DNA from 3 places in the Streptomyces sp. NPDC048603 genome. Region 1 is predicted to be linked to each of the others. Evidence: riboswitches for the same ligand, from Rfam matches in the RefSeq annotation. Region 1 holds a riboswitch; each other region holds the start of a gene.
What was found. Region 1 has a riboswitch for thiamine pyrophosphate ahead of ACGFQ9_RS28425 (thiamine ABC transporter substrate binding subunit). Riboswitches for the same ligand answer to the same signal wherever they lie in the genome.

Region 1 (6,954 bases):
TGGGCATGCCCTACTTCTCCACCGACACCACCGCCGCCCAGCGCGCGCTGGAGATCGACGCCGAGGCCCTGCTCATGGGCAAGAACGGCGTCGACGGGGTCTACGACTCCGACCCGAAGACCAATCCGGACGCCGTGAAGTTCGACGCGCTGGAGTACGGCGAGGTGCTCTCCCGCGACCTCAAGGTCGCCGACGCCACCGCCATCACGCTGTGCCGCGACAACAAGCTCCCGATCCTCGTCTTCGAGCTGCTGGCCGAGGGCAATATCGCCCGGGCGGTCAAGGGTGAGAAGATCGGCACGCTCGTGAGCGACCAGGGCACCCGGGCCTGAACGCTCAGCCGGGCCGATGCCGGCCCGCCCGCCCGAACCATCCATATCTGACATGCAGGAGCACGTGGTGATCGAAGAAATCCTCCTCGAGGCCGAGGAGAAGATGGAGAAGGCCGTCGTGGTGGCCAAGGAGGACTTCGCCGCGATCCGCACCGGCCGTGCGCACCCGGCGATGTTCAACAAGATCGTGGCGGACTACTACGGTGCCATCACGCCCATCAACCAGCTCGCCTCCTTCTCGGTGCCCGAGCCGCGCATGGCCGTGGTCACGCCGTTCGACAAGAGCGCCCTGCGCAACATCGAGCAGGCCATCCGCGACTCCGACCTGGGCGTCAACCCCAGCAACGACGGCAACATCATCCGTGTGACGTTCCCGGAGCTGACCGAGGAGCGCCGCCGCGAGTACATCAAGGTCGCCAAGGGCAAGGCCGAGGACTCCAAGGTCTCCATCCGCTCCGTGCGCCGCAAGGCCAAGGACTCCCTCGACAAGCTGGTCAAGGACAAGGAGGCCGGCGAGGACGAGGTGCGCCGCGCCGAGAAGGAGCTCGACGACACCACCGCGAAGTACGTCGCGCAGGTGGACGAGCTGCTGAAGCACAAGGAAGCCGAGCTCCTCGAGGTCTGATGAACGACTCTCCTTGGGAGGCGGAGCCGGTTCCGGCAGGTCCCGCATATGATCGGGGGGCCGTCCTTCCGGACGGCCCCTCGTTCCGCGCCCAGACGCCGCTGCAGGAGCCCATGCCCACGCCACCCCCGCAGCCCCCGCAGGACGCCTCGCCGCCGCCGAAGAAGCGCGCCGGGCGTGACCTGCGAGCCGCCATAGGGGTCGGCGTCGGTCTCGGCGCCGTCATCTTCGCTTCGCTGCTGATCGTGAAGGCGGTCTTCGTCGGCGTCATCGTCGTCGCCGTGGTCGTCGGGCTGTGGGAGCTCACCTCGCGGCTGCAGGAGCGCAAGGGCATCAAGGCCCCGCTCGTGCCGCTCGCGGTGGGCGGCGCCGCCATGGTCATCGCCGGCTACGTCCGGGGTGCCGAGGGCGCCTGGGTCGCCATGGCCCTGACCGCACTCGCGGTGCTGGTGTGGCGGATGACCGAGCCGCCCGAGGACTACCTCAAGGACGTCACGGCGGGCGTGTTCGCCGCGTTCTACGTGCCGTTCCTGGCCACCTTCGTCGCCATGCTGCTCGCCGCCGACGACGGCCCGCAGCGGGTGATCACCTTCCTGGTGCTCACCGTGGTCAGCGACACCGGTGCCTACGCGGTCGGCTGGCGCTTCGGCAAGCACAAGCTGGCCCCGCGCATCAGCCCCGGAAAGACCCGCGAGGGCCTGTTCGGCGCGGTGGCCTTCGCCATGCTGGCCGGCGCGCTGTGCATGGAGTTCCTGATCGACGACGGCACCTGGTGGCAGGGCCTGGTCCTGGGTCTGGTGGTCGCGGTCAGCGCCACCCTCGGCGACCTGGGCGAGTCGATGATCAAGCGGGACCTCGGCATCAAGGACATGGGCACCCTGCTCCCCGGACACGGGGGGATCATGGACCGCCTGGACTCCCTGCTGCCGACCGCCCCGGTGGTCTGGCTGCTGCTGGCCCTGTTCGTCGGGACGGGCTGACCCCGGCCCCCGAACGGCCGAACCGGGCCCGGACGGGACCCACCCGGTACTCTGGAAAGGCGCGCTGCCGGTGCAGCGCGCCTTTCGTCTTAGAGGAGTACCTGCCATGGCCCGCCCCGCTCCGGGAGAGCTCACTTTCGTCGCCCCTCGCGGAGCCAAGAAGCCGCCGCGGCACCTGGCCGACCTCACTCCGGCCGAGCGCCGTGAGGCCGTCGCCGCCATCGGCGAGAAGCCGTTCCGGGCCAAGCAGCTCTCCCAGCACTACTTCGCGCGCTACGCCCACGACCCCGCCGAATGGACCGACATCCCGGCCGCCGCGCGCGAGAAGCTGCGCGAGGCCCTGCTCCCCGAGCTGATGTCCGTCATTCGGCACGTCTCCTGCGACGACGACACCACCCGCAAGACCCTGTGGAAGCTGCACGACGGCACCCTGGTGGAGTCCGTCCTGATGCGCTACCCGGACCGGGTCACCATGTGCATCTCCTCGCAGGCCGGCTGCGGCATGAACTGTCCGTTCTGCGCCACCGGCCAGGCCGGCCTCGACCGCAACCTGTCCACCGCCGAGATCGTGCACCAGATCGTCGACGGCATGCGGGCCCTGCGCGACGGGGAGGTCCCCGGCGGCCCGGCCCGCCTGTCCAACATCGTCTTCATGGGCATGGGCGAGCCGCTGGCCAACTACAACCGGGTGGTCGGCGCCATCCGCCGCCTCACCGACCCCGAGCCCGACGGCCTGGGCCTGTCCCAGCGCGGCATCACCGTCTCCACCGTCGGCCTGGTCCCGGCCATCCACCGCTTCGCCGACGAGGGCTTCAAGTGCCGGCTCGCCGTCTCGCTGCACGCCCCCGACGACGAGCTGCGCGACACCCTGGTCCCGGTGAACACCCGCTGGAACGTCCGCGAGGTGCTCGACGCGGCCTGGGAGTACGCCGAGAAGTCCGGCCGCCGGGTCTCCATCGAGTACGCCCTGATCCGCGACATCAACGACCAGGCGTGGCGGGGTGACCTGCTCGGCCGGCTGCTCAAGGGCAAGCGGGTGCACGTCAACCTGATCCCGCTGAACCCGACCCCGGGCTCCAAGTGGACGGCCTCCCGCCCCGAGGACGAGCGGGCCTTCGTCGATGCGATCGCCTCCCACGGCGTCCCCGTGACCGTCCGGGACACCCGCGGCCAGGAGATCGACGGAGCGTGTGGACAGCTCGCCGCGAGCGAACGGTAGTCTGACCCCCGTACATCTGCATATTCCGACAGGGGAGCGCCACAGCGCTGAGAGTGCGGCAACCGTCAGGCCGCAGACCCTCTGAACCTCGCCCGGGTCATTCCGGGTAGGAAGTTCGGTCACCACCTCAAGCTGTTGCGCCCTGCCCGGGTGCCCCGCTCCTCAAGAGCACCCGGGCGGGGCCGCGTCTTCTCCTGGTCATCCCAGGAGGAAAATCCGTGAACACCACCCAGAAGATCGCGGGGGCCGCGCTCGCCGCGGCGCTCGGCGTGACCACGCTCACCGCGTGCGGCGGCGACGCCAAGGACAAGGACGGCGCCGGGAGCAGCGGCCCGGCGTCGAAGACGGTGACCGTCGTCGGCCACGACTCCTTCAATCCCTCCAAGGAGATCCTGAAGGAGTTCGAGAAGCAGACCGGCTACACGGTCAAGGTGGTCAAGAGCGGCGACGCGGGCGCGGCCCTGAACCAGGAGATCCTCACCAAGGGCAAGCCGCGCGGCGACGTGTTCTTCGGCGTCGACAACACGCTGCTCTCCCGTGCGCTCGACCACGGCATCTTCACCCCGTACGAGGCCAAGGGCCTGGCCGGCGTGGGCGCCGAGTACCAGCTCGACAAGGAGCACCGGGTCACTCCGATCGACACCGGCGACATCTGCGTCAACTACGACAAGAAGTACTTCGCGGACAAGAAGCTCGCCCCGCCGCAGACGCTGGACGACCTGGTCAAGCCCGAGTACAAGAACCTGCTGGTCACCGAGAACGCCGCGACCTCCTCGCCGGGCCTCGGCTTCCTGCTCGCCACCGTCGGCAAGTACGGCGAGGACGGCTGGAAGGACTACTGGAGCAAGCTCAAGGCCAACGGCGTCGAGGTCGTCGACGGCTGGGAGCAGGCGTACAACGAGCGGTTCTCCGGCTCCGCGGGCGGCCAGAAGGCCAAGGGCGACCGGCCGCTGGTCGTCTCCTACGCCTCCAGCCCGCCGGCCGAGGTGCTGTTCTCCGAGCCGCAGCCGGCCGAGGCCCCGACGGGCGTCTCCACCGGTACCTGCTTCCGCCAGACCGAGTTCGCCGGTCTGCTGAAGGGCGCGAAGAACGAGGCCGGCGGCAAGGCGTTCATCGATTTCATGATCGGCAAGGCGTTCCAGGAGGACATGCCGCTGAACATGTTCGTGAACCCGGTCGTCAAGGACGCGAAGCTGCCGGAGATCTTCACCAAGCACGGTGTGGTGATCGAGAAGCCGGAGAACGTCACTCCGGACACCATCGCCAAGAACCGTGAGCAGTGGGTCCAGGCGTGGACGTCGCTCGTCGTGAAGTAGCGGACGGGAGGAAGGCGGCGGCCGCGGACCGCGCGGCCGCCCGCCGGGGCACCCTGCTCCGGCTCGGCCTGCTGGCCCTGCCCGTCGCCTTCTTCGCGGTCTTCTTCGCCTGGCCCGTCGGCTCGATCGTCGGGCGCGGTCTCAAGACCGACGAGGGGTGGCAGTTCGGCCGGATCGGCGAGGTGCTGAGCCGCCCCGACATCGCCGACGTGCTCTGGTTCACCACCTGGCAGGCCGTCGCCTCCACTCTGCTCACCCTGCTGATCGCCCTGCCCGCCGCATATGTCTTCGCCCGCCTCGACTTCCCGGGCAAGGAGGCGCTGCGGGCGCTGGTCACCGTCCCGTTCGTGCTGCCGACCGTGGTCGTCGGCACCGCCTTCCTGGCCCTGGTCGGCCGCAACGGACTCACGGACGAACTGTGGGGCGTCCGCCTGGACACCACCGTCTGGGCGATCCTCCTCGCGCACGTCTTCTTCAACTACGCCGTGGTCGTCCGGACCGTCGGCGGACTGTGGGCCCAGCTCGACCCGCGCCAGGAAGAGGCCGCCCGCGTGCTGGGCGCCGGCCGGTTCGCCGCCTGGCGGCGGGTGACGCTGCCCGCGCTGGCCCCGGCGGTGGCCGCGGCCGCCCTGATGGTCTTCCTCTTCACCTTCAGCTCCTTCGGCGTCGTCCAGATCCTCGGCGGCCCCTCGTACGCCACCCTGGAGGTGGAGGTCTACCGGCAGACCGCACAGCTGCTGGACCTGCCGACGGCGGCGGTGCTCACGATGATCCAGTTCACCGCGATGGCCCTGATCCTCGCCATCCACGCCCGGACGGTCCGCCGCCGGGAGACCGCGCTCCGCCTGGTCGACCCCTCGGGCACGGCGCACCGGCCGCGCGGCGCGGGCCAGTGGGCCCTGCTGGGCGGGGTGCTGCTCACCGTGGCCCTGCTGATCGTGCTGCCGCTGGGCGTCCTGGTGGAACGCTCCTTCGACACCGCCGACGGCTACGGCCTCGGCTTCTACCGCGCCCTCCAGGACGCCGCCTCGACCGGCACCTTCGTGGTGGCTCCGCTGGAGGCCGTCTGGAACTCCCTGCAGTACGCGCTGGCCGCCACCGCCATCGCCCTGCTGATCGGCGGGCTCGCCGCGGCCGCCCTCACCCGGCGCGCGGGACCCTTCGTACGCGGCTTCGACGCCCTGCTGATGCTCCCGCTCGGCGTGTCCGCGGTGACCGTGGGCTTCGGCTTCCTGATCACCCTGGACGAACCCCCGCTGGACCTGCGGACCTCGTGGATCCTGGTGCCGCTGGCCCAGGCCCTGGTGGGCGTGCCCTTCGTCGTACGGACCATGCTGCCGGTGCTGCGGGCGGTGGACGCGCGGCTGCGCGAGGCCGCGGCGGTGCTCGGCGCGTCCCCGTTCCGGGCCTGGCGGGAGGTCGACCTGCCGCTCGTCCGCCGGGCCCTGCTCATCGCGGCCGGATTCGCCTTCGCGGTCTCCCTCGGCGAGTTCGGGGCGACCGTGTTCATCGCCCGGCCGGACAATCCGACGCTGCCGGTGGCGGTGGCCCGGCTGCTGGGCCGTGCGGGTGAGCTCAATTACGGCCAGGCCATGGCACTGAGCACCATCCTCATGCTGGTGTGTGCGGCGTCGCTGCTGGTGCTGGAGCGGCTGCGGCCCGACAAGACCTCCGGAGAATTCTGATGCGAGAACAGCCCGGGAAGTCCGCCGCGGCCGGGGCCGGACTGCTGGAGCTCGACGACGTCACCGTCCGCTTCGGCGAGCGCGCCGTGGTGGACTCGGTCCGCCTGGACGTCGCCGAGCACGAGATCGTGTGCGTCCTCGGCCCGAGCGGCAGCGGCAAGTCCACCCTGCTGCGGGTGGTCGCCGGCCTGCAGCCCGTCTCCGCCGGCCGGGTCCGGCTCGGCGGCGCGGACCAGGCCGGAGTGCCGGTGCACCGGCGCGGGGTGGGCCTGATGTTCCAGGACCACCAGCTGTTCCCGCACCGGGACGTCGGCGGCAACGTCGCCTTCGGCCTGCGCATGGCCGGATCTCCGAAGGCGTCCTACGGGCCCCGGGTCGCCGAACTCCTGGAACTGGTGGGCCTGCCGGGGGCGGAGCGCCGGGCCGTGGCCTCGCTGTCCGGCGGCGAACAGCAGCGGGTCGCGCTGGCCCGGGCGCTGGCCCCCTCCCCGCGCCTGCTGATGCTGGACGAGCCGCTCGGCCAGCTCGACCGCGGACTGCGGGAACGTCTCGTCGTGGAACTCCGGTCGCTCTTCTCCCGGCTGGGCACCACCGTCCTGGCCGTCACCCACGACCAGGGCGAGGCCTTCGCTCTCGCCGACCGCGTGGTGGTGATGCGTGACGGCCGCATCGCCCAGGTCGGCACCCCGCTGGAGGTCTGGCAGCGTCCCGCCTCGGAGTTCGTCGCCCGCTTCCTCGGCTTCGAGAACGTGGTCCCGGCGACCGTCTCCGACGGCACGGCGACCACCCCGTGGGGC
Region 2 (6,954 bases), on a different contig from region 1:
CCCATGCCTGGCCCCTCTCGCTACGGCCGCCGACGGGGTGCGGCCGGTCTAGGCCCGCTGGTGCAGACCGAGGTTCTCGTAGATCTCGAGAGTCGCCGTGGAGTTGTTGAGCGTGATGAAGTGCAGCCCCGGGACACCCTCGGACAGCAGCCTCGCGCAGAACTCCGTGGCGAACTCGATGCCAATGGAGCGTACAGCGGCTGCGTCGTCCTTGACGGCGAGCATGCGCTCTTTCACGTCCGCGGGGAAGACCGCGGTGCTGAGCTGGGGCAGCCGGTCGAGCTGCTTGATGCCGACAACAGGCATGACCTCAGGGATGATCGGGGTTTCGCAGCCCGCCTTGTGCACGCTGTCGCGGAGCCGCAGATAATTCTCCGGATCGAAGAACATCTGGGTGATCGCGTAATCCGCACCGGCGCGGCACTTGTCCACGAAGTGCCGGATGTCCGTGTCCCAGTCGCGGGACCGCGGGTGCATCTCGGGGAAGGCGGCGACGCCGACGCAGAAGTCTCCGGACTCCTTGAGCAACCGGACCAGGTCGGCGGCGTAGTGGACGCCCTCCGGGTGCGGCACCCACTCGCCCATCGGGTCGCCCGGCGGGTCGCCGCGCAGGGCGAGCATGTTGCGGATGCCGGCGTCCGCGAACTGCCCGATGACGTGGCGCAGCTCGGCGATGGAGTGGTCGACGGCGGTGAGGTGCGCGACCGGGGTGAGGGTGGTGTCGGCGGCGATCTCCTGGGTGGCCTTGACGGTGCCGCCGCGGGTGGAGCCGCCGGCCCCGTAGGTCACGGACACGAAGCTCGGGGATACCGCCTCGACCCGGCGGAGCGCGTTCCAGAGGTTCCGCTCGCCCTTCTCGGTCTTGGGAGCCCAGAACTCGAAGGAGTACGAGGGGGCACCGGACGAGAGCAGCTCATGGACCGTGCGTGCACGGTCCGTCCAGGTCGAAGCGGTTCCAAGGGCCATACGGGCAGGTTAGACGGGCGTCACGGCGCGCCGAAGCCATGTCCACGCATTGGACAGGTTTTTGGACACCTTGCCCGCGGGGCCCTCAGGGCCCCGGTGATTCGGACAAACTGATCCGGACAGGACGTATCCCTCGGGAGGAGGGTGGTTCAGGCGAGGCGTTCGCGGACCCGCTTGGCCAGGTCAGCGGCGGCGGCGCCGGGGTCGGAGGCCTCGGTGAGGGCACGGACGACCACGATCCGGGTGGCGCCCGCGTCCAGCACCTCGTCCAGGTTCCCGGCGTCGATGCCGCCGATGGCGAACCAGGGGCGCTGCTGGTCGAGGGAGGCGGCGTACCGGACGAGGTCCAGACCGGGCGCGTGCCGGCCGGGCTTGGTCGGGGTGGGCCAGCAGGGGCCGGTGCAGAAGTAGTCGACGCCGGGCTCGGCGACGGCCGCGTCGACCTCCGCCTCGGCGTGGCAGGAGCGGCCGATGATCACGGAGGCGGGCAGGATGGCCCGGGCGGCGGGGACGGGGATGTCGCCCTGGCCGAGGTGCAGGACGTCGGAGCCGATGGCGTGGGCGACGTCGGCGCGGTCGTTCACCGCGAGGAGCTTGCCGTGGCGGCGGGCCGCCTCCGCGAAGACCTGGAGGTGCTCCAGCTCCTCTCCGGCCTCCATGCCCTTGTCGCGGAGCTGGACGATGTCCACGCCGCCGCCGAGGACCGCGTCCAGGAACTCGGGCAGGTCGCCCTGGCGCTTGCGGGCATCGGTGCAGAGGTAGAGCCGGGCATCGGCCAGGGACATGGGAAAACCCCCCGGGTGGGCGGGGTACGGGCCCCGCGGGGGGCCCGTACGCCGTGGATGGATCGGTTGTGGACGGTACGGATCAGACGGCGAGCGCCTGCGCTCGGCGCTTCACCTCCGTGCCGCGATTCTCGCTCAGGGCCTGCGCGGGGGTCCCTGGCAGGGTCGGGTCGGCGGTGAAGAGCCACTCGAGCATCTCTTCGTCGGTGAAGCCGTCGTCCCGGAGCAGGGTCAGGGTCCCCGCGAGGCCCTTGACCACCTTGTCGCCGTCGATGAAGGCGGCGGGCACCTGCAGCGCCCGGTTCTCACCCCGGCGTACGGCGATGAGCTGGCCCTCCTTGACCAGCTGGCGGACCCGGGTCACCTCGACGTCGAGCATCTCGGCGATGTCGGGAAGGTAGAGCCACTCGGGGACGAGAGCGTCGGTTTTTGCGTCAATCTCGGTCACGCGGCCAAGCCTGCCATCCCCGGCCGACACCCGGTAGCCGAGCCGCCCGTCCGGGGGCCCCGCCCCCCCGGTGCGGCGGGGTGCGGCGGGGTGCGGCACGGGTGCCCGTGCGGCGGTGGGCCGCTAGGGGATGGCGGACTTGAGCGGGATCGCGGGGTCGGTGAGCTTGGACGGGTCGACCGGGGTGGCCGATTCGATCAGGCGGCGGCCCTGCGCGATGTCGCGCGGGCGGCCGACCGACAGGAGGGCCACCAGGGCGCCGTCCCGGAGCCAGCAGACCGACCAGGCCGCGTCCGCGGGGTTCCCCCGCAGCAGCTGCGTGTCGGCGCCGGCGTGGTGGCCCGCGTACTGGACGAAGCGCCCGAACTGCTCCGACCAGAAGTACGGCACCGGGTCGTACGCCCGCTCCCCGCCCAGGATGTTCAGGGCGACCGTCCGCGGCCCCTGCAGCGCGTTGTCCCAGTGGTGCACCAGCAGCCGCTTGCCGTAGCGCGCGGACGGGAAGGAGGCGCAGTCGCCGACCGCGTACACGCCCGGCAGCGAGGTGCGCAGCCGGTCGTCGGTCGCGACCGAGCCGTCCGGGCCGAGTTCCACGCCCGTGCCGGCCAGCCAGCCCGTTGCGGGGCGGGCGCCGATGCCGACCACCACCGCGCCGGCGGGCAGCTCGCGGCCGTCCGCCAGCCGGACCAGGCCGGGCTCGACCGAGGCGACCTTGACGCCGGTGAGCAGGCGGACGCCGGCCTCCGCGTACCAGTCGGCCATGGGGCCGGTGATCTCGTCGGGCAGCGCGCCCGCCAGGACCCGGTCGGCGGCCTCGACCACGGTGACCGCGCAGCCGGCCGCGCGGGCGGCCGTGGCGAACTCCGCGCCGATCCAGCCCGCGCCCACGACCACCAGGTCATGGGCCTGCGCGAGCACCGGCCGCAGCCGTTCCGCGTCGTCCAGGGTGCGCAGCAGGTGCACGCCGGGCACGCCTTCGGCGCCCGGCAGGGTCAGCGGTTCGGCACCGGTGGCGAGGACCAGGCTGCCGTACGGGACCGGGCCCGCGGCGGTGTCCAGCTCCTGGTCCTGCGGGCGCAGCCCGGTGACCTCCAGGCCGAGCCGGAGCTCGATGCCGAGGTCGTCGAAGTCGACGTCGAAGGCGGAGCCCTCGGCCTCGCCGAGCAGCACCGCCTTGGAAAGCGGGGGCCGGTCGTAGGGCTGGTGCGGCTCGGCACCGATCAGGGTGACCGGGCCGGTGAAGCCCGCCTCGCGCAGGGCCACGGCCGTCTGCACCCCGGCCATTCCGGCCCCGACGATCACCACGCCGCCCGCGGCCGGCGCGTCCGCGGGGTCCTTCTGATCCGTCAGTTCGATCTGATTGCTCACGCCCGACACCCTAACTATCTGACGCTCCGTCAGGAAGTGGCGGCGGCCGGGCGGCCTTACCCGGGCCTTGCGGCGGAGGTAGGGTGGCCACCGTATCCAACCGCGGGAGTCCGGGCGCACCGGACTGAGAGGGAGGCTGGCCGGCCTCCGACCGTACGAACCTGATCCGGGTCATGCCGGCGAAGGGAGGGGCTCGACGCCCATGCGTTCATTCACCCACAACGGGCCGGGCGGCCCGGCCGCGGGCTCGGACGTCCTCGTCATCGGGGGCGGCATCATCGGCCTGGTCACCGCCTGGCGGGCGGCCCGGCGCGGCATGTCCGTCGCGCTCGCCGACCCCTCGCCCGGCGGCGGGGCCGCCCGGGTCGCGGCCGGCATGCTGGCCGCCGTCACCGAGCTGCACTACGGCGAGGAGACCCTGCTGGGCCTCAACCTCGCCTCCGCGGCCCGCTACGAGGAGTTCGCCGCGGAACTCTCCGACGCGAGCGGCGGACTGGACATCGGCTACCGCGCCTGCGGCACCCTCGCCGTGGCTCTGGACTCCGACGACCGCCTGCACCTGCGCGAACTGCACGCCCTGCAGCGGCGCTGCGGCCTGGAATCGGAATGGCTGACCGGCCGCGAGTGCCGCCGCCTGGAGCCGATGCTGGCGCCCGGCGTACGCGGCGGGCTGCGCGTGGACGGCGACCACCAGGTCGACCCGCGCCGGCTGGCCGCCGCCCTGGTCGCCGCCTGCGAGCGGGCCGGCGTGGTCTTCCACCGGGCCGCCGCCGAGCGGCTGGCGGTCACCGCCGGCCGGGCCTCCGGCGCCCTGCTCGACGACGGCACCGAGCGGTCCGCCGACCAGGTCGTCCTGGCCGCGGGCAGCCTCAGCGGGCGGCTGGACGGAGTCCCGGCGGAGGTCGTCCCGCCGGTGCGCCCGGTGAAGGGCCAGGTGCTCCGGCTCACCGTGCCGCCGGCGTACGCGCCGTTCCTGTCCCGGACGGTCCGCGCGGTGGTGCGCGGCAGCCACGTCTACCTGGTGCCGCGGGAGAACGGCGAACTCGTCGTCGGAGCGACCAGCGAGGAACTCGGCTGGGACACCACGGTCACCGCGGGCGGGGTGTACGAACTCCTGCGGGACGCCCACGAGCTGGTGCCCGGCATCACCGAACTCCCGCTCACCGAGACCCTGGCGGGGCTGCGGCCGGGCTCCCCTGACAACGCGCCGCTGCTCGGCCCGACCGAACTGCCCGGACTGCACCTGGCCACCGGCCACTACCGCAACGGGGTGCTGCTGACCCCGGTCACCGGGGACGTCATGGCCGAGGTCCTGGCCACCGGCGAAGTCCCCGACGTGGCCCGCCCGTTCACCCCCCGCCGGTTCTCCCCCGCCCGCGCCGGGGCGGCGGCCGCCCGAGAGGAGTCCTACGCATGACCATCTCCGTCAACGGCGAGCCCCGCGAGGTCGCCGCGGGCACCACGCTGGACCTGGTGGTGGCGACCCTCACCACCTCCCCGTCCGGGGTCGCGGCGGCGCTCAACGAGACCGTCGTACCGCGCGGGCAGTGGCCTGCCACGGCGGTGGGCGAGGGCGACCGGGTCGAGATCCTCACCGCGGTCCAGGGAGGCTGACGCGATCATGGCTGATGACCTGTTCTCCCTCGGCGGGCGGACCTTCTCCTCCCGCCTGATCATGGGCACCGGCGGCGCGCCGAGCCTGGAGATCCTCGAACGGGCGCTGGTCGCCTCCGGGACGGAGCTGACCACCGTCGCCATGCGCCGGCTGGACCCCACAGTCCAGGGCTCGGTGCTGTCGGTCCTGTCGAAGCTCGGCATCGGCGTACTGCCGAACACGGCGGGCTGCTTCACCGCGGGCGAGGCGGTGCTGACCGCGCGGCTCGCGCGGGAGGCGCTGGGCACGGACTGGATCAAGCTGGAGGTCGTCGCGGACGAGCGGACCCTGCTTCCGGACGGGGAGGAACTCCTCGCCGCGGCGGAGACGCTGGTGGACGACGGCTTCACGGTGCTGCCGTACACCAACGACGACCCGGTGCTGGCACGGAAGCTGGAGGACGCGGGCTGCGCGGCGATCATGCCGCTGGGCTCGCCGATCGGCTCGGGGCTGGGCATCCGGAACCCGCACAACTTCGAGCTGATCGTGGAGCGGGCCGGGGTGCCGGTGATCCTCGACGCGGGGGCGGGCACCGCGTCGGACGTCGCGCTCGCGATGGAGCTGGGGTGTGCCGCGGTCATGCTGGCCTCGGCGGTCACGCGGGCGCAGGAGCCGGTGCTCATGGCCGCGGCGATGCGGGACGCGGTTTCGGCGGGGCGCCTGGCGTACCGTGCGGGCCGGATCCCGGTCCGCCGCTTCGCCCACGCCTCCTCCCCGACCGAGGGCGTCGCCGCCCTCGACCCGGAACGCCCCGCGTTCTGACCCGTGGTCCCGCTGCGCGGTGCCATGTCCCCGCCCCGCCCTCCCCCAGACTCCGTCCGGGGGGGGACCCCCATTCCCGAAACCGGGGCTCCGGCCGCGCCCGTCAGGGGCGCGGGGAACTGCGCGACCAGCCACAGCCAACCCGAGGGGCGGGGGTCCGGGGCAGGCGCCCCGGTTTCGGGAAAGGGCGGGGCGGGGAGAAGCCCCGCGCAGCGGCAGCCCGGCAGCACGCAGGGCGGCAGCACGCAGGGCGGGCCCGCCCATGCCGCGGCCACGTCACAGCTCTGCCGCAAGGCACCCCGCCCCCGGCCGGGCACAGCCGACGCGCTCGTAGAATCGCCGGGTGGATACGACCCTGGATGACCCCCTCGTCGGGCGCGTGCTCGACGGCCGCTACCGCATCGACGCCCGGATCGCGGCCGGCGGCATGGCCACGGTCTACCGCGCCCTCGACACCCGCCTCGACCGCGTCCTCGCACTGAAGATCATGCACCCCGCCCTCGCGGCCGAGCCCGGCTTCGTCGAGCGGTTCATCCGGGAGGCCAAGTCGGTGGCCCGGCTCGCCCACCCCAATGTGGTGGCCGTCTTCGACCAGGGCGCCGAGGGACCGTACGTCTACCTCGCCATGGAGTACGTCTCCGGCTGCACCCTGCGCGACGTCCTGCGCGAGCGTGGCGCACTCCAGCCGCGGGCCGCGCTGGACATCCTGGAGCCGGTGCTCGCCGCGCTCGGGGCCGCGCACCGCGCCGGTTTCGTGCACCGGGACATGAAGCCCGAGAACGTCCTGATCGGCGACGACGGCCGGGTGAAGGTCGCCGACTTTGGCCTGGTCCGCAGTGTGGACACGGTGACCAGCACCACCGGTGCCGTCCTCGGCACGGTCTCCTACCTCGCGCCCGAGCAGATCGAGAACGGCACCGCCGACACCCGTGCCGACGTGTACGCCTGCGGCGTGGTGCTCTACGAGATGC
Region 3 (6,954 bases), on a different contig from region 1:
GGGGGTGTCATCACCAGCATCCTGACCGCGCTGATCGGCTTTGTGTTCAAGGTGCTGTTGTTCGTCGCACTTGTCGGCGGTCTGGTCTTCGTGGTCAGGCGATTCGGCGGCGCGGGCAGTGGCGCGACGAAGTCCACGGACTGGTGATTAACCCACCTGAGGGAACGTGAGGCGACAAAGCCCTCACGGGCGGGCCATCGGCGGATAATAGAGTGGCAATCTGTGCCGTCACCTGGGCACCGAACCCGGTAGACCCGCTCTGACCTGCGGTTATGCCAAGTGAGCGCCCAGTAGATGCCCAGGAGACGTGGCACGCGCGGGGGCGGCCCCCGCAGGGCGGGCCGTCCAGGCGCCCGCCGCCACGCCTGGGGGTGAGCCTTGTCTTCGGTCGACAATGCCGCTGTGCCGACGCTGATCGGGTCGGTACAGCGGGCGCTGAGACTGCTCGAAGCCGTCGGTTCCCATAGCGAGGGAGCCCCGGCGAAACAGCTGGCGCGCGAGGCCGGGCTCCCGCTTCCCACCGCGTACCACCTGCTGCGCACGCTCACCCATGAGGGCTATCTGCGCCGGGAGAGCGGGGTGTTCGTGCTCGGCGACGCGGCCGGCAGGCTGGCGGGCGGCGGAGTGCAGCAGAAACGTCGCAGCATGATCCTCGACTCCCTCGCGCACTTCCGCGACGTGGTCGGCGCGCCCGTCTATTTCGCGGTCTACCGCGAGGGCGAGATCGAGGTCGTCGGGGTCTCCGACACCCCTGGCCATCCCGCCTGCCGGGAATGGGCCGACTTCCGGGCGACCGGCCACGCGCACGCCATCGGGCAGTGCCTGCTCGCCCAGCTCGACGAGAAGAGCCGCCGCGATCACTACGACCGGCACCCCGTCGAGGCGATCACTCCCTATACGGTCCGGGACATGAGGGCGCTGGAACAGCGCATTTCCGCCATGGAGCGGATGCAGCCCGTGACCGAACGACAGGAATATGCCCTGGGCACGGTATGCGCGGCTATCCCGATCACCGCCGGTGACGCGGCCGCGACCATGGCCATTTCTCTCCCCTCGCACCAGGAACAGCGATTGCTGTATGCAGTGGATCGACTACGGAGTGAAGTAGGCGCGCTGTTGAGCACGCTCTCCTTCTCTATCAGTATCTGAAAACTCACTCCTTGTGATCTGCTAGCGCATCCACCACCCTTGTCAAGAGGGCCTGGGGGGACCATTCCTGGCCACTTCCAATCACTGCGGGGTATGGAAATGCGCGAGTCGGTACAGGCAGAGGTCATGATGAGCTTCCTCGTTTCCGAGGAACTCTCCTTCCGGATTCCGGTGGAACTCCGGTACGAGGCACGTGACCCCTTCGCCGTACGCCTGACCTTCCACCTTCCCGGCGATGCGCCTGTGACCTGGGCGTTCGGCAGGGAGCTGCTCCTCGACGGCATCAACAAGCCGTCCGGTGACGGCGATGTGCACATCGCTCCCACCGATCCGGAGGAGCTGTCCGACGTCCACATCCGGCTCCAGGTCGGCAGCGACCGGGCCCTGTTCCGGGCCGGCGCGGCACCGCTGGTGGCCTTCCTCGACCGGACCGACCGCCTGGTGCCGCTCGGTCAGGAGCGCACTCTCGGTGACTTCGAGGGGCACCTGGACGAAGCTCTCGGCAAGATCCTCGCCGAAGCCCAGCAGAACCAGCGGAACGCGGGCTGACCGCTCCGTCCGCACCGTCCGCACGGTCCGTACTGTCCATACCGTCCGTACCGCCCGGACAGTCCACCCTCCCCCACGTCGTTTCCTCCGCCTCGTGCGCGCATGCCCCCTCAGCGCTTGCGACGGCGACCGCGCCCGCCGCGGGCCGGCCCGGAAGGGCCGGCCCCGGCGGGCCTCCGGGTTTCCGGCCGGTCGGCGGAGACCACCAGGGCCGCCAGCACCGTGGTCACCGGAACCGAGGCCACCAGCCCGATCGACCCCACCAGGGTCCGTACGATCTCCTCCGCGACCAGCTCGCTGTTGGCCACCGACCCCATGCTGCTGTTCGCGATCGTGAATAGCAGCATCAGTGGCAGGGCGGCACCCGCGTAGGCCAGGACCAGGGTGTTGACCACGGACGCGATGTGGTCCCGGCCGATCCGGATGGCCGCCCGGTAGAGCGCGCGCGGCCCCATGTCCGGGTCCGCCTGGTGCAGTTCCCAGACCGCCGAGGTCTGCGTGACCGTCACGTCGTCGAGCACGCCCAGCGATCCGATGATCACGCCGGCGAGCAGCAGGCCGCTCATGTCGATGTCCGGGTACAGGCCGTGGATCAGGCCCGTGTTGTCGTCGGTGTTGCCGCTCAGGAACGCCCAGTCGATGAGCACCGAGCCGAGCAGTCCGATCAGCAGCAGCGACACCAGCGTGCCGAGCACCGCGACCGAGGTGCGGGCGGTGACCCCGTGGCACATGTACAGGGCGATCAGCATGATCGCACTGGCCCCGACCACGGCCACCAGCAGCGGGTTCGACCCCTGCAGGATGGCCGGCAGGATGAACAGGGTCAGTACGCCGAAGCTGACCACCAGGGCGACCAGGGCGAGCAGTCCGCGCAACCGCCCGACGGCGACCACCGCGAGGGCGAAGACCGCGGCGAGCATCAGCATCGGGAACTTCCGGTTCACGTCGATGACCGAGTACTGCAGGTCGCGCGGGGCGTCCGGGGCGTAGGCGACCACGACCTCCTGTCCGTCCTCCAGCTGCCGCGGGGCGCCCGGCTGGACGATCTCGACGAAGGTGCGGCCCTTGTCGGGGCCGCTGGTGACCTCGACGGTGGCCTTCTTGCAGGTGCCGTTCTGCGCGGCCTGCGCCGCCCGTCCCTCGGGGGTGGTGGGGTTCGCGGTGGGCGGCACCTGTGCGACATTCACTGATTTGCAGTCAACGACTTGCAAATCGACGACCTTGGCCTGCTCCGTCTGCCGGTCGAAGCCGACCCCGGTGCGCTCGTGGCCGGGTGCGCCGCCCGGCCACAGCACCACCAGGCCGATGACCACGGCCGTGGCGAACGGGATCAGGACGGCGGCGATCACCCTGCGCAGGTGCCGTGAGGACGGTGCGGCGGGTCCGTGCCCGTGCCCGTGCCCATGACTGTGCCCGTGTCCATGCCCATGACCGGACTCGTTCGGAGGCTGTGCTGAGGTCATCACGGGCCGATCATCGCAAGAGATGTGGGGGCCCACTGTTCAGCACGCCACAGGTGACGCTAGCGTGGGGGCACCTTTGCACAACGCGGGAGCTCGGAGCACCGGGCTGAGAGGACGCTGATCACCGTACGCGCACCGAACGGGCGTACGGGAAGAGGCTGCGTCGACCGCCGAACCTGTTACCGGGTAATGCCGGCGTAGGGAGATAGGTCTCATGACCATTCAGGACGACGCACGCACGCCTGCCGCCGACCAGAACGGGCGCAAGCCGGGCTGGCACAAGGGCTACGTCGAGGGCTCCCGCCCCGACCTCCGGGTGCCGGTCCGCCAGGTCCACCTCACCACGGGCCAGGACGTCACGCTGTACGACACCTCGGGCCCGTACACCGACCCGCAGATCGACACCGACGTCCGCCGCGGTCTCGCCCCGCTGCGCGAGAACTGGATCATCAGCCGCGGCGACACCGAGGAGTACGCCGGCCGCCCGGTCCGCCCCGAGGACGACGGCATCAAGCACACCTCTCCGCGCGGTGGCCTCAAGAACCTCGACGCGGTCTTCCCCGGCCGCCCCCGGCTGCCCCGGCGCGGCCGTGACGGCGCCGCCGTCACGCAGCTCGCGTACGCCCGCCGCGGTGAGATCACCCCGGAGATGGAGTTCGTCGCGATCCGCGAGAACGTCTCCGCCGAGGTCGTCCGCGAGGAGATCGCGGCCGGCCGCGCGGTGCTGCCGGCGAACGTGAACCACCCGGAGATCGAGCCGATGATCATCGGCAAGAAGTTCCTGGTGAAGGTCAACGCCAACATCGGCAACTCCGCCGTCACCTCCTCCATCGAGGAGGAGGTGGAGAAGATGACCTGGGCCACCCGCTGGGGCGCCGACACCGTCATGGACCTCTCCACCGGCCGGAACATCCACACCACCCGCGAGTGGGTGCTCCGCAACTCCCCCGTGCCGATCGGCACCGTCCCGCTCTACCAGGCGCTGGAGAAGGTCGACGGCAAGGCCGAGGACCTCACCTGGGAGATCTACAAGGACACGGTCATCGAGCAGGCCGAGCAGGGCGTGGACTACATGACGGTCCACGCCGGCGTGCTGCTGCCGTACGTGCCGCTGACCGCCCGCCGCAAGACCGGCATCGTCTCCCGCGGCGGCTCGATCATGGCCGCCTGGTGCCTGGCGCACCACAAGGAGAACTTCCTCTACACGAACTTCGAGGAGCTCTGCGAGATCCTCGCGACGTACGACGTCACGTACTCGCTGGGCGACGGCCTGCGCCCCGGCTCCATCGCGGACGCCAACGACGCGGCCCAGTTCGCGGAGCTGAAGACGCTGGGCGAGCTGAACACGATCGCCAAGCGCCACAACGTGCAGACCATGATCGAGGGCCCGGGCCACGTCCCGATGCACAAGATCAAGGAGAACATCGACCTCCAGCAGGAGATCTGCGAGGAGGCGCCGTTCTACACGCTCGGCCCGCTGACCACGGACGTGGCTCCGGCCTACGACCACATCACCTCGGGCATCGGCGCCGCGATGATCGCCTGGTGGGGCACCGCGATGCTCTGCTACGTGACCCCGAAGGAGCACCTGGGCCTGCCGAACCGCGACGACGTGAAGACCGGCGTCATCACGTACAAGATCGCGGCCCACGCGGCGGACCTGGCGAAGGGCCACCCGGGCGCCCAGGAGTGGGACGACGCCCTCTCCGACGCCCGCTTCGAGTTCCGCTGGGAGGACCAGTTCAACCTGGCCCTCGACCCGGACACGGCCCGCGAGTTCCACGACGAGACCCTCCCGGCCGAGCCGGCCAAGACGGCGCACTTCTGCTCCATGTGCGGCCCGAAGTTCTGTTCCATGAAGATCTCCCAGGACATCCGCCGCGAGCACGGCGGTGACCTGAAGGCCGACGAGATCCAGGCGGGCATGGCCGAGAAGTCGGCGGAGTTCGCAGCCGCCGGAAACCGCGTCTACCTTCCGCTGGCGGACTGACCCGCTGCCGCGCCGGACGGGCCCGCGACCTCAGGGGGGAGTCGCGGGCCCGTTCCCTTGCCCGGCTCGGACCGATCCGAACCGGCTGACGGAAAGGGCTTGATCTGGAGTGCGCTCCAGCTCTTAGGGTCCGGCGGTATGACGATGCGATACAGGGATCTCGGGCGGACCGGGATGGAAGTCAGCGCGTACTGCCTGGGCACGATGATGTTCGGGGCCGTGGGGAACCCCGATCACGACGAATGCGTACGGATCATCCACGCGGCGCTCGACGCGGGCATCAACTTCGTGGACACCGCGGACATGTACTCGGCCGGGGAGTCCGAGACGATCGTGGGGAAGGCGCTCAGGGGGAGCCGGCGCGACGAGGTGGTGCTCGCCACCAAGGGGCACTTCCAGATGGGGGAGGGGCGCAACCGGAGCGGGAACTCGCGGCGGTGGATCGTGCGGGCGGTCGAGGACAGCCTGACCCGGCTGGGGACGGACCGGATCGATCTCTACCAGATCCACCGGCCCGATCCCCGGACCGATGTCGAGGAGACCCTCGGAGTGCTCGGGGACCTGGTGCGGGAAGGGAAGATCCGGGCCTTCGGCTGCTCCACCTTCCCCGCCGAGGAGATCGCGGAGTCCCACCACGTCGCCGAACGGCGGGCGCTGCAGCGCTTCCGGACCGAGCAGCCGCCGTACTCGATCCTGGCGCGCGGCATCGAGGCCAACGTGCTGCCGGTCTGCCGGCGGTACGGGATGGGGGTGCTGACCTGGAGCCCCCTGGCATCGGGGTTCCTCAGCGGGAAGTACCGGCCCGGCCGGGAGGTCGACCTGAGCAGCGGACGGGCGGCCCTGACGCCGGCCCGGTTCGATCCGGCGGTCCCGGGGAACGAGGCCAAGCTGGCGGCCGCCGGGCGGCTGATCGAGGTGGCGGACGGGATCGGGCGTACGCTCCCGGAGCTCGCGGTGGCCTTCCCGCTCGCGCACCCGGCCGTCACCTCGGTGATCATCGGTCCGCGGACCATGGACCAGCTGGGGGACCTGCTCAAGGGCGCGTCCCTGCAGCTCGATGACGAGACCCTGGACCGCATCGACGAGATCGTGCCGCCCGGCACCGACCTCTACCGGGCGGACGGCGCGTGGCGGCCCGCCGCGCTGACCGACGTCACGCAGCGGCGTCGGCCCGCCGGGGACCGGTAGCCGGTCGGCCGGCGGCGGTGTGCCCGGCGTGCCGGGGCGGCGTGGGCCGCCCCGGCGCCGGCTACGCGACGACCTGGTAGTCGGCGCCCAGCTTCTGCCGGGCGAAGTCGCGGTTCGCCGCGACCCGCTCGCGCTGGTCCCCGGGGAGCACGTCCCCGTTCAGGAGCCGCTCGCAGCACCGCAGCGACTCCTCGTACGCGCCGGTCCAGTAGGCGGCCACGGCGAGTTCGTCGAGCGCGCGCCACTCGTGCCAGGAGAACTCGACGAACAGGATGTCCTCGGGGCGGGGGATGGCCGCGGCCTGCTTGGCGAACAGGTACGCCAGCGGCCAGCGCTTCTCCAGGCGGCACAGGCGGGCGAGGTCGCCCAGAGCCTCGGCCCGTGTGGGCCGGGTCTCGTGCGCGCGCAGGTAGCGGTCCAGTACCTCGGGCCAGGGCCGGTCGAGGTTCACCGCGAGCCGGGCGGCGTAGAGGCGGGCGCAGTACGTCTCCTCGACCCAGCCGGGCATGGCCGCCCGGTGGTCGTAGGCGGCGAGGGACTTCTCCGGCTCGCTCGCGTCGCGCCAGCTCTGGGCCAGGTAGAACGCGTAGCGGGCGTTGTCGGGTTCCTTGCGCA

Region 2: linked by a shared signal. The riboswitch ahead of thiO (glycine oxidase ThiO) and the one ahead of ACGFQ9_RS28425 (thiamine ABC transporter substrate binding subunit) in region 1 are both predicted to bind thiamine pyrophosphate.
Region 3: linked by a shared signal. The riboswitch ahead of thiC (phosphomethylpyrimidine synthase ThiC) and the one ahead of ACGFQ9_RS28425 (thiamine ABC transporter substrate binding subunit) in region 1 are both predicted to bind thiamine pyrophosphate.

The regions. Positions count from the first base shown of each region.
Region 1 is NZ_JBICVY010000012.1:85,208-92,161, reverse strand. It holds gene pyrH (UMP kinase) at 1-332, shown strand, start outside; gene frr (ribosome recycling factor) at 400-957, shown strand; gene ACGFQ9_RS28435 (phosphatidate cytidylyltransferase) at 957-1,937, shown strand; gene rlmN (23S rRNA (adenine(2503)-C(2))-methyltransferase RlmN) at 2,044-3,156, shown strand; TPP riboswitch at 3,177-3,287, shown strand; gene ACGFQ9_RS28425 (thiamine ABC transporter substrate binding subunit) at 3,375-4,472, shown strand; gene ACGFQ9_RS28420 (ABC transporter permease) at 4,544-6,157, shown strand; gene ACGFQ9_RS28415 (ABC transporter ATP-binding protein) at 6,157-6,954, shown strand, end outside.
Region 2 is NZ_JBICVY010000010.1:241,004-247,957, reverse strand. It holds gene ACGFQ9_RS25740 (hypothetical protein) at 1-5, opposite strand, end outside; gene metF (methylenetetrahydrofolate reductase [NAD(P)H]) at 49-966, opposite strand; gene thiE (thiamine phosphate synthase) at 1,116-1,751, opposite strand; gene ACGFQ9_RS25725 (Rv2175c family DNA-binding protein) at 1,834-2,199, opposite strand; gene ACGFQ9_RS25720 (NAD(P)/FAD-dependent oxidoreductase) at 2,323-3,483, opposite strand; TPP riboswitch at 3,660-3,772, shown strand; gene thiO (glycine oxidase ThiO) at 3,770-4,984, shown strand; gene thiS (sulfur carrier protein ThiS) at 4,981-5,181, shown strand; gene ACGFQ9_RS25705 (thiazole synthase) at 5,189-5,983, shown strand; gene pknB (Stk1 family PASTA domain-containing Ser/Thr kinase) at 6,327-6,954, shown strand, end outside.
Region 3 is NZ_JBICVY010000003.1:226,983-233,936, reverse strand. It holds gene ACGFQ9_RS07665 (DUF5326 family protein) at 1-147, shown strand, start outside; gene ACGFQ9_RS07660 (IclR family transcriptional regulator) at 403-1,149, shown strand; gene ACGFQ9_RS07655 (SsgA family sporulation/cell division regulator) at 1,249-1,698, shown strand; gene ACGFQ9_RS07650 (YibE/F family protein) at 1,809-3,161, opposite strand; TPP riboswitch at 3,237-3,382, shown strand; gene thiC (phosphomethylpyrimidine synthase ThiC) at 3,376-5,151, shown strand; gene ACGFQ9_RS07640 (aldo/keto reductase) at 5,296-6,339, shown strand; gene ACGFQ9_RS07635 (glycosyltransferase) at 6,401-6,954, opposite strand, start outside.